Regions from separate parts of the Anaerobacillus sp. ABD4_527 genome, predicted to be linked through region 1. Evidence: predicted binding sites of a transcription regulator. Region 1 holds the regulator's gene; each other region holds the start of a gene.

Region 1 (5,836 bases):
CGGTTCGTCGAGTATCAGGAGGTTTGACCTTCGCATCATCAGTTTAGAGAGCGCGAGTCTTCCTTTTTCTCCACCACTTAGTTCTGAGACGATTTTCAACACATCGTCTCCACTGAAAAGGAAGCGGCCTAATACGGCACGGATATCCTTTTCATCTGTTAATGGAAAGTCATCCCATAATTCGTTAAGGACAGTTTTATTTGATGTGAGATTCGTTTGCTCTTGATCATAGAACCCGATCTGAACATTACTTCCGAAGTTTAAATCTCCGCCTAGTAGGGTTTTTCCTGAGACGATCGCCTGCAGGAGCGTCGATTTTCCGATTCCGTTCGGACCAACGAGCGCAACGCTTTCCTGGCGTTTCAAGTCGAACGTAAGCTGATCGTTGATCACCGTACCCGGGTAGCCGATCGATAACTCCCTCACACTCAGTACATCGTTCCCTGTTTGCTTGTCGATCGTAAACGAAATGTTGGCTGATTTCTCATCGCCTTTTGGCTTATCGATCCTCTCCATCTTTTCAAGCTGCTTTCTTCTACTTTGAGCACGCTTTGTCGTAGAGGCGCGGACGATGTTTTTCTGAACAAAGTCTTCTAGTTTTGCGATTTCCTTTTGCTGCTTCTCAAACTCTTTAAGCTGCTGTTCATAGCGCCGATCTTTCTCTTCTAAATAGAAGCTATAATTTCCTTCGAATCGTTCTGCGCGGTTTCTCGAGATTTCATACACCTTGTTCACGATTTTATCGAGAAAATAACGGTCGTGCGAAACGATGAGGATGGCACCTGTGTAGCCTGTTAAATAACCTTCGAGCCATGTGAGTGTTTGGATATCAAGATGGTTTGTCGGCTCATCGAGTATGAGTAGCTCAGGTTTTGTAAGTAAGAGTTTACCGAGCGCAAGGCGCGTCTTTTGCCCTCCGCTTAGACTAGAAATCGGTGTTTTATAATCGAAATCTTTGAAGTTAAGCCCGTGAAGGACCGTACGAATATCCGCTTCGTATTTGTAGCCGCCTTTGTCTTTGAAAGCGACCTGAAGCTGGTCATATTCTTTCATGATACGCTGGTATTCCTGCTCATTTTCATAGATAGATGGGTCGCCCATCTTCTCTTCGTACCGTCGAAGTTCTTTTTCCATACGACGTAGTTCTTCAAAGACGCTAAGCATTTCATCCCAGATCGATAGGTTCGATTCGAGACCCGTGTCCTGAGCCATGTATCCGATCCGTACATCTTTCGGTTTGATGATATCTCCTGAATCATAGGAGAGCTGCCCTGTGATGAGTTTTAGAAGAGTAGACTTTCCGGCACCGTTTCGACCAACGAGTGCCACACGGTCTCTCGATTGTACTTCTAGCTTAATATTAGATAAAATAGGGTCAGCACCAAATGATTTTGATACGCCATTTACTTGTAGTGCGATCATTGTTTCTTCACCTCGAATTTCTCTCTTCTCGTTGTATGTTGAATCGAGCGATTTGCTTGATCTACCATTCGATTACGTTCCTTTAAGTTTATCGTAGTGAGGACAAGGTGGGCAACTACAGGAATGTTCATTAAATGGTAATAAAAATTCTTGTTAAAAAACAGCAAAAAGGATAGAAATGGTGTATAGTCACAAGTAGCAGCATTCCATTTAACCTTCTATCATCTATAGAAGAAAGGGGCAGCCATGAGTTCATTTACTCATTTTAATAAAGAAGGCCGCGCACAGATGGTCGATATTACAGAGAAAACTCCGACTGCTCGTACAGCGGTTGCCAAAACGAGCGTGAAGGTTAGTGAAGAAATTTATACTGGTATCAAAGACGGAAATATGAAGAAAGGCGATGTGCTTCAAGTCGCCCAAATTGCCGGGATTATGGCAGCAAAAAAAACGTCTGATCTCATCCCTATGTGTCATCCGATAGCGCTTTCTGGCGTTGACCTTCATTTCGACTGGGAAGTGAGCGCTTCCTTTTATGAGCTTACAATTGAAGCTCATGTGAAAACAAAAGGAAGTACCGGAGTAGAAATGGAAGCGCTGACGGCAGCATCAGCGGCGGCATTAACCGTGTACGATATGTGCAAAGCGCTGGATAAAGGCATCGTTATCGGGGAAACCTATCTCCTTACAAAAACAGGGGGGAAAAGCGGGGATTACAAGCGCGAGTAGGACAACCATAGATTGAGCGCGGAGGTCAATGTGGAGGGTGTTTATGGATATTGATCAAACAAAAATTCCGCAAGCGACAGCAAAACGACTGCCGCTCTATTATCGCTATTTAAAAAATCTTAGTGCATCTGGTAAACAGCGGGTAAGTTCTGCTGAATTGAGCGATGCGATAAAGGTAGATTCTGCTACCATACGAAGAGATTTTAGTTATTTCGGTGCTCTTGGTAAAAAAGGGTATGGGTATAATGTTCATTATCTGTTATCTTTCTTTAGTAAGACCCTAGATCAAGATGAAACGACCAGGGTAGCTCTCGTAGGAGTAGGTAACCTTGGGACAGCGTTTCTGCACTACAATTTCATTAAGAATAACAATACGAAGATCGAACTGGCATTTGATGCGGATGCAGAAAAAGTAAACCAAGAAATCGGTGGTATTCCGGTCTACCATATCGATCAGTTTAAAGAACAGGTAAAGAAGAACGACATCTCAGTCGTTATCCTTACAGTACCCGTTCATGCTGCTCAGTCGATTGCAGATCAGATGGACGAGGCTGGAATTAAAGGGATCCTGAACTTTACGCCAGCACGTTTGACCGTACCAGATCATATTCGAGTGCATCATATTGACCTGGCAGTTGAACTGCAGGCTCTCGTGTATTTTATGAAGCATTACCCGGTATAAACTTATAATCTTAAGGAGGTGACACGCATGGGAATGGGTGGCGCAAGTATCGCTCTAGTTGCAGTTGTTGCTTTGATCATTTTTGGACCTAAGAAACTACCTGAGCTTGGTAAAGCAGCAGGTAACACACTTCGTGAGTTCAAGAACGCAACAAAAGGTCTAGCAGATGACGACGATGATACGAACGATAAGAAAAAAAACGAACAGTAATCGGTTAGGACGGATAGGGAATGGATGAACAAAAACAATCCATCTATGATCACATAGAAGAATTAAGAAAACGAATCATCATCACAGTCGTCGTCTTAATTCTCTCCTTTATTGCGGGACTATTCATCGCAAAGCCGGTCATCGTCTTTCTCCAGAATGCTCCTGAAGCACAGGGGATTCCGATGAACGCTTTTACATTAACAGACCCGTTAAAGGTTTATTTCAGCTTTGCGTTCCTGGTTGCTTTCATTATGACATCGCCCATCGCTCTCTATCAGCTATGGGCTTTTGTTTCGCCAGGACTTTATGATAATGAACGGAAAGTAACGTTATCGTATATCCCAGCAGTCTTTCTCCTCTTTCTTGGAGGAGTTTCATTTTCATATTTCGTCCTGTTTCCTTTTGTCATCGACTTTGTCGGTAATTTGGCAGAAAGCCTCAACATTCAGGAAATGTACGGCGCAAATCAATACTTCACTTTCTTGTTTCAGTTAACGTTACCATTTGGCTTTGTGTTTCAGCTGCCTGTGATCGTTCTTTTCTTCACGAGACTCGGAATTTTAAATCCTGCCATGCTTGTACAGATTAGGAGATACGCGTATTTTGGACTCCTCGTCATAGCGGGTATGATCACACCGCCTGAAATTATTTCACACCTAATGGTTTCGGTACCACTGTTTTTACTATATGAATTCAGCATTCTTGTGTCTCGCTATGGTTATAGAAAGAGACTACAAGCAGAGGCGAAGCGTCAATTGGAAGAACAGGAAGAAGAAGCATAACAAAAGCGATAGGATAGCCCTATCGCTTTTTGTTTTGATCTTTTTTCTTCAGTTGATTGATTTTCTTTTTAAGTAAAAAGAAGCGAATGGAGTAAGCGAAATCAACTGTGGCGAGCACCATCAGTAGTATCGTCCAAAGGCTCCACATATCTGCATCAGAACGGGCGCTTTGAATCGCAAGGTACGTGAAGATCGAACCGAGCCCTGCGTAGAAAAACCCCATTAGAGTTGGTGAAAATCTCATGTAAGTACTCCTCCAATAAATGACTGCATTTGTTCCGCTTTCTTCTGTAGTTCTGCTAGATCATCTGCAAAGAAGATGTTGATTAAGACAACGATCGTATTCATCGTCATATGAGCGACAATCGGTACGATCAACCGCTTCGTTTTCACATATAGAAACGCGAACGTAAGTCCCATCGCAGTATAAACAAGGATGTGGTCGAAATCCAAATGGATGGCTGCAAAGATAACCGAACTCGCGATTCCAGCGATCCAAAAGTTAAACCGTGTATAGAGTGCCCCGAAAATCACTTTTCTAAAGACGATCTCTTCAAGAATTGGGCCAATGATCGCTATTACAAGGATAAAGATCGGTGATGCTTTCGCAACATCCATCAGCATCTCTGTATTTTCTGATCCAGGTTCGATTCCGAATAAATTGACCTCGATCATCGCTGCGATAATTTGAGCAAAGTAAGCCATGAAGATACCAAGAATGCTCCAGCTTACCGCTTTCCCTGCTGATACGCGGGTAGAACGTTCAAACGGCTCGTCAGGAGTTGAGCGGAGTAGAAACAGCATGATGATGAGTGCTGTAAAAAAGCTCACAACCGAGTAGCTTACGACTGGGTTCGGAACATCTAGGGATTGAAATAGTTTTGCACCCGGATATCCGGAAAGCTGCATAACGATATAAGTAATTAAGATAGTCCAATAGTGTTTTGCCAAGAAGCATAACTCCTTTTAGTGGTTTGCATGCCTAGATAAAGGCATTTTGCATACTTGTATTAGTTTAACACATTTAGGAATGGGAATGCCCTTTAGAAGAGTTTCGAAACAGTGACGAATCTGAAGAGGGAATGTTCTGATAACTAGTACGTAAGTCTTATCTTTCAGATAGAAGAAGTTGATAAATAAAGGAATGCAAATTTTCTGTTAAAAAAATCAACTTTACTACTTGCAAAAGAATAGCCAAATATTTTATTATATACATGTGTTAGCACTCGCCTATGTTGAGTGCTAACAGAAACAATACAAACCATTAATATCCACTGAGGAGGGTGTTTGAGTTGTTAAAGCCTTTAGGTGATCGCGTAGTAGTAGAACCAATTCAATTAGAAGAAAAAACGTCTAGTGGAATCGTACTTCCTGATTCTGCAAAAGAAAAGCCTCAAGAAGGTCGCATTGTATCTGTAGGTAGCGGTGCGTTAACTGATTCTGGTGAGCGTGTAGCTCTTGAAGTTTCAGAAGGCGATGCAGTTATTTACAGTAAGTATGCTGGTACTGAAGTAAAATATGACGGTAAAGAATATTTAATTCTTCGTGAAAACGATATTCTTGCAGTTGTAAGCAAGTAATACAACCACTCAAATAAAATAAGAACTACATAAATTGGAGGGTAACAAATGGCTAAAGATATTAAGTTTAGTGAAGAAGCCCGTCGCTCAATGCTTCGCGGTGTTGATTCTCTTGCAAACGCAGTAAAAGTTACACTCGGTCCAAAAGGACGTAACGTGGTACTAGAGAAGAAGTTCGGTTCTCCTCTTATCACAAATGACGGTGTAACGATCGCGAAAGAAATTGAACTTGAAGATGCATTCGAAAACATGGGTGCTAAGCTTGTAGCTGAAGTAGCAAGCAAGACGAACGACGTTGCTGGTGACGGTACAACAACTGCAACGGTTCTTGCACAAGCAATGGTTCGTGAGGGACTTAAAAACGTTGCTTCTGGTGCTAACCCAATGGTTATCCGTAAAGGAATCGAAAAAGCAACGAAAGCTGCTGTAGA
Region 2 (5,836 bases), on a different contig from region 1:
AGCTGTTCGACAATCATTGATACTGATGGTTTACTAATTTGAAGCCTTTTTGATATCTGTGAACGAGAAATCGGCTCAAAGTCCCGAATACATTTCAACACGAGTTGCTTATTCGTATTTTTGATAGATGCGGCATCGCTCTTTTGCATAGATGTGTACTCCTTTATAAATGATAAATATGGTAGTACGGCTCTTAGTTAGTTAAGAAAATTTACTAACGATTACTTTCTTTTATAAAGCGCACAAGCAAAAATGTAAAATACTGTTTATTAGCATTCTCGTTCATAGAGAGTAAAGATGCTCATTTATGCTTCAATATTCTTTATCTTGGTTTAAATTTAGAAAATTTCATTTATTTTGTTAAATCATTACTATCGAACTATCCAAACAGTACGAAAGTAGGTTCCAATTATTGGATAAGTCTGCCTATAATGGTTTTAAGTTAGTTACGTTGCATTACTAACTAATTTCACTTAGAGATGAAGGAGGATTTATTTGAAGAACCTGGGGAAAGTATTTTTATCGTTGATTTTAATCATGTCTGCCTTTAGTACAAGTTCTACCCTAAGTTTTGCAAAAGAGTCGTCTAACAACGATTTAGCTCTATGGGAATCTGTTGTACCTTTAACAACAACAGCAAGCTTCATGAATACAGGTGCTCATCCTGATGATGAGAGAAGTCATTTCCTTGCTTATTTATCACGTGGACAAGGTGTTGATACGTCCTTTCTCCTATCTACTCGTGGTCAAGGCGGTCAAAATGAAATCGGTAGCGAGCTAGGGGACGCACTCGGTATTATCCGAACAAACGAATTACAAGCTTCCTCCAAAGTCCTTGGCATTGAAACCTTCTTCTTAAACGAAGACTTCGAAGATAGCATCAAAGACTTCGGTTTCTCTAAAACACCCGAAGAAACATTGAACAAGTGGGGAGAAACGGAGACGTATGAACGCCTCATTCAGTATATCCGTACCTTTAAACCCGATATCGTCATGCCCTCATTCCGTAACGTAGACACCCAGCATGGTCATCACCGCGCCATGACGTTACTTACTCAAAAAGCTTTTGAAGATGCAGCAGATCCTTCCATTTTCCCCGAGCAGCTTGAAAATGGACTAACCACTTGGCAAATCAAGAAACTCTACCTCCCTGCTGAAACAGAAGCCCAAACCACTACCTCTATCCAGATCGGTATTTACGACGAACATTATGACATGACCTACCCACAGCTTGGTGAAAAAGCGCGTTACTTACACGAATCACAAGGCATGGGAAGAGATGTTGGAGATGGACCAGAAACCGTAGATTTACAGCTCGTTAAATCAACTGTTAGCGATATACCAGAACATGAAGATAGCATCTTCGAAAACATCCCTTACAATTTCACAGAATACGCCAAGGCTCTTTCGAAAAGCGGTAATAAGTACAAACAAAAACTTATTCACCTTCAAAAGGATCTCGAACAAGTAAAAAGTGCGCATCCGAACCATAAAGAAGTTCTTTCTCGATCAGAAAAAACTTACAAGCAACTCCAAAAGCTTATCAAGAAAATTGAGAAAGACAAGAAGCTATCTGATGATTTAAGAAACACACTACTCCATAAACTTTTAGTAAAGGAAGAACAACTAACAAACACGATGTTTACCGCAGCACAGCTACAAGTCGATGTTGAGGTTGTTGATCCGCAGTTAACTCTGGACGATACAACAAACGTAAGTGTTTCGATTACAAATAATGGTTCATCTAAAATCAAACGCCTATCGGCTTCTCTTTCCACTCCTGAAGACTGGATAGTAAAAGGGAAGCACCACTCTTCATCGTTAGCACCTGGAGATCAAATAACGTTTGACTTCAACGTCAAAGCAACATCAACAAACTATTATGAGGCGTATGCACAAAGCGCAATTAAAGCCAATATCAGCTTTAAAACAAAAGGAAAATCCGCTACAAAAACCTTTACGCCAGAAAAACGAGTTGCTTTGCTACCAGAAGTATCCGTCAAACCATCTCCTGAGAATTTAGTTATAAACACCAAAGACATAGATGAAAACGTAACAATGGATGTAGACATCGAGAAGTTTGCAGAAGGAGCTTTAGAAACAGACGTCGGACTTCAATTACCTGAAGGATGGACATCTGAGCCTGAAATACAGTCTGTTTCCTTTGCATCAGATGAACAGGCAAAAACCATTTCGTTTACACTAACCCCTTCAGATACTGTTGAAGAAGGTGAATTTAAGATCGTGCCTAAGGCCGAAGTCGGAAACGAAACGATCAGTAAAAACGTCCAAATGATCAAGTACGACCACATCGGGACAAATTATTATGTATCCGATGCGTCTGTGAGCGGCGTAGCATTCCCACTTGAATACCCAGCGAATCTCAAAATCGGTTATGTAGATAGTGGGTTTGATAAAGTAGCCGATCAATTATCTAACGTTGGCATGGATATTACACAATTAACCGAGCAAGATTTAGCTTCAGGAGACCTCTCTCAATATGATACGATCGTCACTGGCATAAGAGCGTATCTTTCAAGAGAAGATTTGCTGCAGCATAATGAGCGGTTATTGGAATATGTGAACAATGGTGGTCACCTTGTCGTACAATACAATAAACCATGGGATAACTGGGACACGAACACAACCGCTCCATATGAGCTCGAGATCGGACAACCTTCCATCGAGTGGCGCGTTACAGATGAAGACGCTCCGATTAACGTATTAAAACCTGAAGCACCGATTTTTAATTATCCAAATAAAATCAATCAATCTGATTGGGATAACTGGGTACAAGAACGAGGACTTTATTTCCCGATGAATTGGTCAGAGGAGTTTGAAACATACGTAAGCGTCGCGGATCCAGGTGAAGAGCCATTCGAAGGCGGAATCTTGAAGGCTGATTATGGAGATGGTACTTACATTTATACGAACTTAGTTTGGTACCGTCAGATTCAGAACCAAGTTCCTGGTGGGTATCGCATTTTTACTAACTTGGTAAGCTATCCTTACTATGGTGAGTAATTAAAAACAGAATAGCTTTAAAAACACCTTCAAAGTTGCACAAACTTTGAAGGTGTTTTTGTGGAGAATGTTATGTTCACAAACTGCCTCCACAAAATAAGTCCTTATCCTCTCTCTTTAGCCATCTGCGTATCACGAATATTTTTCTGAATCGTTATCGCCGCAAATAAACTAAGAACGAATGACATTCCGTAAAACCCTTTTTCACTTAAGATGATACTTCCAGCGTTATAAAGCCCAATTGCCATCAAAGAAATAGCGGTAATTACTGCAAACCAACTTAGTCCGTAATAAATGCCCGAGACAGGGATATCTTCTTCCTTGTCTCTAACCGCTTTTTGCAGGGAAACAGCCGCATACAGTCCAAATACCAATACAGCAAAGTAATACCCCTTCTCATTCAGTTCCATCCCAGCATTAAAAAGACCGATTAAATAAGCGGAAACACCGATGACCAAAGCTGCCCAGCTTGCCCCTTTAAAAGCTGCAGTTGGTTCCCCTTCTTTTCTTTCCACTTTCACCTTTGGCTTTTTTTCATCCTTCACTAACGGGTTTCCATTTACTTCTGACATTACCCGCCCCCCTTTTTACTATACGTAGGCTATTTTACTATCCTATACCGACTATTATAGCAATATTTTACATTTCAACACTATTATTGTATGAATTTTTTGTTATTTAAAAATAAGGCAAGTTTATATCCTCTATTTAAATTAATCGTCAAGATTGTGATACTTATCACAGAAGACGGTTTAAGGATTGGCGATAATAAACATGTGATCAGACTATTAAAGTAGGAGCGTGAGAAAATGTTTATTCAATTTCTAAGAGAAAACAAAGTAGCTTCTGGTATTCTATTGTTCATACGTTTATACCTAGGTTATCAATGGCTAACTGCTGGCTGGGGAAAGATCACAGGTGGTTTTGATGCAAATGGCTATCTTCAAGAAGCAGTTGCGAAGGCTACCGGTGAACATCCTGCTGTGCAAGGATGGTGGGCTGCATTCTTAGAAGGGTTAGCGATCCCAAATGTCGAGCTTTTCAATGTACTAGTTGCTTGGGGAGAATTGCTTGTTGGACTTGGCCTAATTCTTGGTACCTTCACAACCCTTGCAGCATTAATGGGAGTTATCATGAATTTTGCCTTCCTATTTAGTGGAACAACAAGCACGAACCCGATGATGGTGATCCTTGGAGTGCTGATTCTGATTGCTGGTTATAATGCAGCAAAGATTGGGCTTGATCGATGGGTGATCCCGTTTGTTAAACAAGGTTTCCACATTCGTCAGGTTAAGCCCGTGCTTGAACATAAATAAAAGAATGTTTACAATTCATTCATCACAAAAGGAAACTGCGCATTCCACATTCTACATCTCTAATAAGACTTTATTAAAAAACAAAAAAAGCTACAGCCCCCATGCCGTTCTGAAAGAGGGGTGTAGCTTTTTATAAGTACAAATATTCATTAAGCTGCAAGCTTCTTACATGCTTCTGCACATTTAAAGCAAGCGTCTGCGCAATCTTGGCAATGCTTATGGTCGTGCTTCTTACACTCATTCCCACATGCTTCACAAATAGCTGCACAAGCTTGAGCAAGTTCAGCTGCAAATGGTGTACCTCTAACTAGAGCTTGTTCAAGGAATCCACAAATATCAGCACATTCGCGATCAAGACGAATACATTCAGCCATCATCTTGACATCATCCTCTTTTAAACAAGAATCGTAACAATGATTACATGCCGTCATGCATTCATGAAGCGTTTCGATCATTGAACCGTATTTTTCGTGTGACATAATCAAATTCCTCCCTATATTTTGTATACACTATGGTATTTTTCCAATAAATTAGCGATCTAAACGATATTTTGAACAAAATTTCCATAGAAAGGAATTTTATTTTTTGCACATTTTTTCCAATAAAAAAGAAGCAAGGTTTCCCCTTGCTTCCTAATCTATTCAAGTATCGTTACTTCACATCATACCCTTGCTCTTCTACTGCTTCATTCATATCAGATACAGTGACTTTAGCTGAATCGTACGATACATCCGCCTTTCCTTGCTTCAGATCAACCTCAACACCTGAAACACCCTCTAACTCGGTTAATGCTGTTTCAACTGCCGATTTACAGTGGTTACACGTCATACCTTCAATTTTGATCGTTGTTTGTTCCATGTTTAAAATCTCCCTTCAAGAATAAAATTATAATTTAACTCGCTTCAATCGAAGTGAGTTCGTCACAACTGATACCGAACTGAATGCCATTGCTGCTCCAGCTACCCACGGTGCTAATAGACCAATTGCAGCGATCGGGATACCGATCGAGTTGTAGAATAGTGCCCAGAACAAGTTCTGGCGAATGTTTTTCATCGTTTTTCGACTTAAGTTAATTGCCTTTGGAATATGCTCTAAGTCGCCTCCAACAAGGGTAACATCAGCTGTTTCGATCGCAACGTCGGTACCTGTTCCGATCGCCATCCCTATATCAGCCGTTGCAAGAGCTGGCGCATCGTTGATCCCGTCACCAACCATGGCAACTCGTTTCCCTTGACCTTGCAACTCTTTTACTTTGTTTGCTTTGTCTTCTGGAAGAACTTCTGCAAAAATACCTGTGATGTTCACTTGTTTTCCAATAGCTTCTGCTGTGCGTTTATTATCTCCAGTAATCATGTAAACATCGATACCGAGATTTCGTAATTCTTGTATCGCCTGTTTCGATGTTTCTTTCACTGTATCAGCAACGGCGATGATACCGCTAATGTTTTGCTCGATGGCGATGAACATAGCGGTCTTTCCTTCTGTTTCATAAGCTG
Region 3 (5,836 bases), on a different contig from region 1:
AGCGTGGAATGGGACTTTCAGGAGGACAAAAACAACGAATTGCAATCGCTCGAGCTATCTTGACAGATCCAAGTATTTTGATTCTCGATGATGCTACGAGTGCAGTTGATATGCAAACGGAGTTTAAGATTCAAAAAGCATTCGAAGAAGTGATGAAGGGAAGAACGACGTTTATCATCGCGCATAGAATTTCTTCATTAAAGCACGCTGATGAAATCCTTGTACTGAATAAAGGAGAAATCGTTGAGCGCGGAAAGCATGATGAACTGATTGAGAACGAAGGATACTACCGAGGTATCTACGATATTCAGTATCAAGATCAAAAAGAGATTATGAGTAGACAGACGGTTTGAAAAGGGGTGAATAAGCGAAATGAAACAGAATCGTAGACAACGATTTCACTATTCTCAGGATTCAGCTATCGAAAAACAGTTTAATTGGAAGCAGATGTCGCGGCTCCTAGGATACATGGAACCATATAAGAAGAACCTTCTACCAAAAGCGATCATTACGATGCTGATTTCAACTGCAGTGCGGTTGATCGTTCCGATCTTTATCGGGGTATTGCTTTTCGATCATGCAATAAAAAATAAAGATGAAACGCTATTGATTCAACTCATCATTGGAATAGCTGTGTTATATATCATTTCATGGGTTTCGAACACGTATCGTATCAAATGGACGAATCAGCTCGGGCAATACATTATCTATGACATTAGGCAGGGGTTATTCAAACACATACAAAAGCTCTCGCACGGATTCTTTGACAAGCGTTCGGCAGGGTCTATCTTAGTAAGGATCATCAACGATGTAAATTCGATGCAGGAACTCTTTACAAATGGTGTTATCAACCTGTTGATGGATATCGTTTTGTTACTTGGTATCCTCGTGATCATGTTTATTCTAAGTCCACAGTTAACGCTAGCAATCATGATTATCTTGCCGCTCATGTTCTTGATCTCGACAAGGCTACGCAGAAGGATCAGGAGATCATGGCAACAGGTAAGGGTGAAGCAAGCGAAGCTAAACTCCCACTTGAACGAAAGCATTCAAGGTATTCGAGTCACACAGTCTTATACACAGGAAACAGAGAACATGGACTTCTTTGAAGGCGTTAACCATGAAACGTACTCAAGCTGGAAGGATGCGACGAAAAAAAGTGCGATGTTCCGACCTTTCGTAGAGATGTCGAATGCGATTGGAACAGCGATACTGATTTGGTTTGGTGTCTATTTAATTCAGAATGGTCTCGATTATGGTGTCTTCGTCACGTTTGCTTTTTACTTAGGAATGTTCTGGGAACCGATCTCAAGATTAGGTCAAGTATATAACCAGCTACTCGTAGCGATGGCTTCATCAGAGCGAATCTTTGAATTTTTAGATGAAAAGCCAAATGTTCCAGAGAAAAAGGATGCAAGAGAATTTAAAGAAATGAAAGGTGAAATCACGTTTGAAGACGTTGAATTCTCCTATGATGAGAAAAGAAAAGCACTACACCAGATGAGTTTAAGGATGAAAGCGGGAGAAACAGTTGCACTTGTTGGGCACACTGGTTCTGGTAAATCAACGATCGCCAATCTGATCAGTAGGTTCTATGATCCTACAAAAGGGTCAGTAAAAATCGATGGCGTCGATTTACGAGATGTTAAATTGGATAGTTTGCGTCAAAAAGTAAGTGTCGTGCTTCAAGATACGTTTATCTTTTCTGGAACGATTATGGAAAACATTCGTTTCGGTCGACCTGATGCAACAGATGAAGAAGTACTCGAAGCAGCAGAAGCAGTCGGAGCGGATCAGTTTATCAAGCGGCTAAGCAATGGGTTTGAAACGGAAGTTGAAGAGAGGGGTAACGTACTTTCAGTGGGTGAGCGTCAGTTGTTATCTTTCGCCCGGGCGTTATTAGCCGATCCAAGAATTTTGATACTCGATGAAGCAACGGCTAGTATCGACACAGAAACTGAGCTCAAGATACAGAATGCATTAAACGTCGTTCTAGAAGGTAGAACAGCGATTATGATTGCCCATAGACTATCAACCATCCGTGGAGCGGACAATATTATCGTGTTAGATCATGGTCGTATATTAGAGCAAGGAGATCATAACGAATTGATGCGTAAAGGTGGAACTTACTACGAATTAGTTCGTTCACAGTTTAATATGATGGATGCAGGATAAAAAAAGAAGCCCTTTTCGGGCTTCTTTTTTTATTTTAGATTGTGATACTTGTCACAAAGTCTTCGTTCAGTCATAATAGATTTGTAGAAAGCTTCACATGTTTGTTAGTTTTTGTTCAAGTTGATAAGGGAAGATTGTTTAGGAGACTTTGAGTTGATTTAAAAGGGGATGAAGTAGGTGGAAATGGATTCGGCGATGCTCAGCAGGCTTTTAACGAGCCTTACACTAGGGTTTCATATAATCTTTGCAACTCTCGGTGTTGGTGTGCCTTTGCTTATTAGTATAGCAGAATGGATTGGGATTAAGCGCAATGACCCTTACTACACGTTATTAGCAAGGCGCTGGTCAAGAGGGTTTGTTGTAACGGTAGCAGTAGGGGTTGTGACAGGAACGGCGATTGGCTTACAGCTTTCTTTACTCTGGCCAAACTTTATGCAGCTTGCCGGTCAGGTAATCAGTTTGCCTTTATTCTTAGAAACGTTTGCGTTTTTCTTTGAAGCAATCTTTCTAGGAATCTATTTATATACATGGGATCGATTTAAAAAGCCAATCTATCACTGGTTAATTTCAATACCAGTCGTAATCGGTTCAACCATGTCGGCAGTGTTTATCTCTACGGTAAATGCGTTTATGAACGCTCCACAAGGCTTTACGATGGTCGATGGTGTATTGACTGATATTGAACCGCTTGCTGCGATGTTTAATCCTGCGACGCCAACTAAGGTAGGTCATGTCGTGATGTCCGCATACCTTACATCGGCTATCGTACTCGCCGCGATCACAGCATTTATGATGCTTAGGGGCAAGACTGGTACGTATTACAAAAAAGCGTTGAAACTGACGATGACAGCAGGATTTATTTTTGCGATTGGAACGGCAATGGTAGGAGATTTCGCAGGGAAGTTTCTTGCAGAATACCAACCTGAAAAACTAGCAGCTGTAGAGTGGCATTTTGAAACGAAAGGAAATGCAGACTTAATTGTTGGAGGTATTTTAGACGAAGAGAATGAAGAAGTAAAATACGGTATTGTATTACCTAACTTCTTAAGTATCCTTGCACATGGTAATCCGAGTGCTGAAGTGATGGGCTTAGATCAAGTACCGGAAGATGAAATTCCGCCACTGTTTATCCATTACCTGTTTGATGGCATGGTAGGGATCGGAATGTTCTTAGCAGCTCTGACATTCTTCTATATGCTCGCACTTAGGATTAAACGATTAAATCCAGGTAATAGGTTGTTGCTAAGGCTTATTGTCCTTGCAGGACCACTTTCGATGCTTGCTATTGAATTTGGATGGATTTTCTCAGAAGTGGGACGTCAGCCTTGGATCCTTTGGGACATTCTTCGAACAGGTCACGCTGCAACAACGTCTGATCACGTAGGCTTGATGCTTATCTTGTTCTTATTGCTGTACATCGTCCTCGGGACGCTTTGTGTCATCGTTCTCAGAAAGATGTTCCATTCAAATCCAGCAGAAAATGAGCTAGAAGAAATCGCAAAATCTAGATAGGGGGGTGTCAAATTGGATATTCAGGTTATTGGGATTACGGTGCTATGGGTTTTTCTATATGGTTATTTAATCACTGCTTCAATCGATTTTGGTGCAGGTTTCTTTGCATACTACGGTGAGCTAACCGGCCGAGATCATATCATCAACCGTATCATCAGTCGGTATTTATCTCCGGTTTGGGAAGTTACAAATGTGTTTTTCGTATTCTTTTTTGTAGGCCTGATCGGTTTCTTCCCAGACACTGCTTATTACTTCGGAACAGCACTGCTTGTGCCTGGAAGCATTGCGATCATTCTCATAGCAATCAGAGGATCGTTTTATGCGTTTGGGAACTACGGTGCTAAAAAGAGTAGAGTATATACCTTTTTGTATGGTGTGACAGGGTTATTGATTCCTGCCTCGCTTTCAACAGCGCTCACTTTGTCTGAAGGTGGTTTCATAGAAGAAGTGGATGGCAACGTTACGTTTCTCGCTGGTGAACTTTTTACAAGTTTTTATTCTTGGTCTGTCGTGTTACTTGCGATTGTTTCTGTGTTGTTCATTAGTGCAGCGTTTCTTACGTTCTATGCAAGCAGAGCGAATGATACGCCTGCTCTAGAGCTACTAAGGAAATATGCTCTCTTTTGGAGCGCGCCAACCATTTTAGCTAGTATACTCGTCTTCGTAGCGCTTCAGCAGCATAACCCTGAGCATTTTGCGAGCACGCTCGACTATGCATGGATGTTTATTGCATCTCTGTTTTGCTTCTTAGTTGCAACATACTTGATCTTTCATAAGAAACGCTATGGAACAGCCTTTCTCTTTGTTATGCTGCAATTCTTTTTTGCCTTCTTTGGCTACGGGGTGTCACATCTCCCGTGGATTTTATACGACTACGTTACGATTTACTCTGGCTACACGAATGAAACGATGGGTGTATACCTAGTTATAGCGTTCGTAGCAGGTCTATGCTTACTCGTTCCTTCTCTAATCTTATTAATGCGACTATTCCTCTTTGATGCCGAGTATGTAAAAGGAAATAAGTCGTAAAGAGATCATATTGACACGGTGGTACAACGTGATAGGATAGAGTTAACAACGTGGCAGCGGATCGCTGTCACGTTTCTTTCCGAGATAAGTAGGAGGAGTGTACGTTGAAAAAACAATTTGCGGTTATTGGACTAGGCCGTTTTGGCGGTAGTATATGCAAATCATTGAGTCAACAGGGAATGGAAGTTCTCGCAATCGATATGGATGAAGACAAAGTAAATGAATTTTCCTCCGTTGCAACGCACGCTGTCATTGCAGATTCAACGGATGAGAGCGTATTAAAAAATCTAGGTATACGAAATTTTGATCACGTTATTGTCGCGATCGGAGATAATATTCAATCAAGTATCCTTACAACGTTGATCTTGAAAGAACTAGGGGTAAGTAATATTACGGTGAAAGCTCAAAATGATTACCATGAAAAAGTTCTGAACAAGATCGGTGCTGATAAGATCGTTCACCCAGAGAGAGATATGGGGATGAGGATTGCTCATAATATTATCTCAAATAGTGTTCTCGACTATTTAGAGCTTTCAGATGAACATAGTATCGTTGAACTTATCGCAAACTCAAGAATGGATAATAAAACGATTATTGAGCTCGATATCCGAGCAAAGTACGGTGCCAATATCGTTGCGATCAAGAATGGAGATGACATTATCGTTTCTCCTCAAGCGGATCAAAAGATTTACAAAGGCGATATTCTGATCGTGATCGGCTCAGATCAAGACATCAACCGTCTAGAGCGCCAGCTACTTAATAGAGATTAATCAAAAAAGCCGCCTGTCATTGCGACGGGCGGTTTTTTAGTGTGTAGTGAGCTAATTGTTTATTGTAGTTGGGAGAGATTTCCGCTCCAGGATGCTCGCTTTCCGCGGGGCGGGCGGTGTGCCTCCTCGGCGCTGGAACTCGCGCCTGTGGGGTCACACCTGTCCCGCTCATCCCGCAGGAGTCGAGCATCCTTACGCTCCAATCACTGTGAATATGCTGTTTCACCTTAATTTGAATGTAGCGAATACAGCTTGGCTTACGAGTGTTCATTGACTTGTATCTGTACCACAATGTCTTAATGATGATGGCTTCTTATAAAAAGAAAAGACCGCCTATCGCAGTGACAGGC

The links. The regulator Rex, encoded in region 1, represses fermentation and respiration genes when NADH is low (regulators of the CRP and FNR family bind a similar motif). The targets are predictions, from matches to a motif close to TTGTGAAATATTTCACAA.
Region 2: the regulator Rex is predicted to act here: its motif matches at 3,751-3,768, upstream of ACXAHI_RS08435 (DoxX family membrane protein).
Region 3: the regulator Rex is predicted to act here: its motif matches at 2,215-2,232, upstream of ACXAHI_RS00860 (cytochrome ubiquinol oxidase subunit I).

The regions. Positions count from the first base shown of each region.
Region 1 covers NZ_JBSWXZ010000010.1:6,888-12,723, forward strand. The annotation lists gene ACXAHI_RS20615 (ABC transporter ATP-binding protein) at 1-1,422, opposite strand, end outside; gene moaC (cyclic pyranopterin monophosphate synthase MoaC) at 1,669-2,151, shown strand; gene ACXAHI_RS20625 (redox-sensing transcriptional repressor Rex) at 2,195-2,833, shown strand; gene ACXAHI_RS20630 (twin-arginine translocase TatA/TatE family subunit) at 2,861-3,043, shown strand; gene tatC (twin-arginine translocase subunit TatC) at 3,064-3,825, shown strand; gene ACXAHI_RS20640 (YdiK family protein) at 3,845-4,069, opposite strand; gene ACXAHI_RS20645 (CPBP family intramembrane glutamic endopeptidase) at 4,066-4,776, opposite strand; gene groES (co-chaperone GroES) at 5,118-5,405, shown strand; gene groL (chaperonin GroEL) at 5,454-5,836, shown strand, end outside.
Region 2 covers NZ_JBSWXZ010000001.1:1,614,772-1,620,607, forward strand. The annotation lists gene ACXAHI_RS08420 (ROK family transcriptional regulator) at 1-149, opposite strand, end outside; gene ACXAHI_RS08425 (PIG-L family deacetylase) at 496-3,024, shown strand; gene yiaA (inner membrane protein YiaA) at 3,129-3,596, opposite strand; gene ACXAHI_RS08435 (DoxX family membrane protein) at 3,834-4,340, shown strand; gene ACXAHI_RS08440 (four-helix bundle copper-binding protein) at 4,490-4,819, opposite strand; gene copZ (copper chaperone CopZ) at 4,992-5,198, opposite strand; gene ACXAHI_RS08450 (heavy metal translocating P-type ATPase) at 5,226-5,836, opposite strand, start outside.
Region 3 covers NZ_JBSWXZ010000001.1:159,444-165,279, forward strand. The annotation lists gene ACXAHI_RS00850 (ABC transporter ATP-binding protein) at 1-353, shown strand, start outside; gene ACXAHI_RS00855 (ABC transporter ATP-binding protein) at 373-2,175, shown strand; gene ACXAHI_RS00860 (cytochrome ubiquinol oxidase subunit I) at 2,353-3,687, shown strand; gene ACXAHI_RS00865 (cytochrome d ubiquinol oxidase subunit II) at 3,700-4,716, shown strand; gene ACXAHI_RS00870 (potassium channel family protein) at 4,821-5,486, shown strand.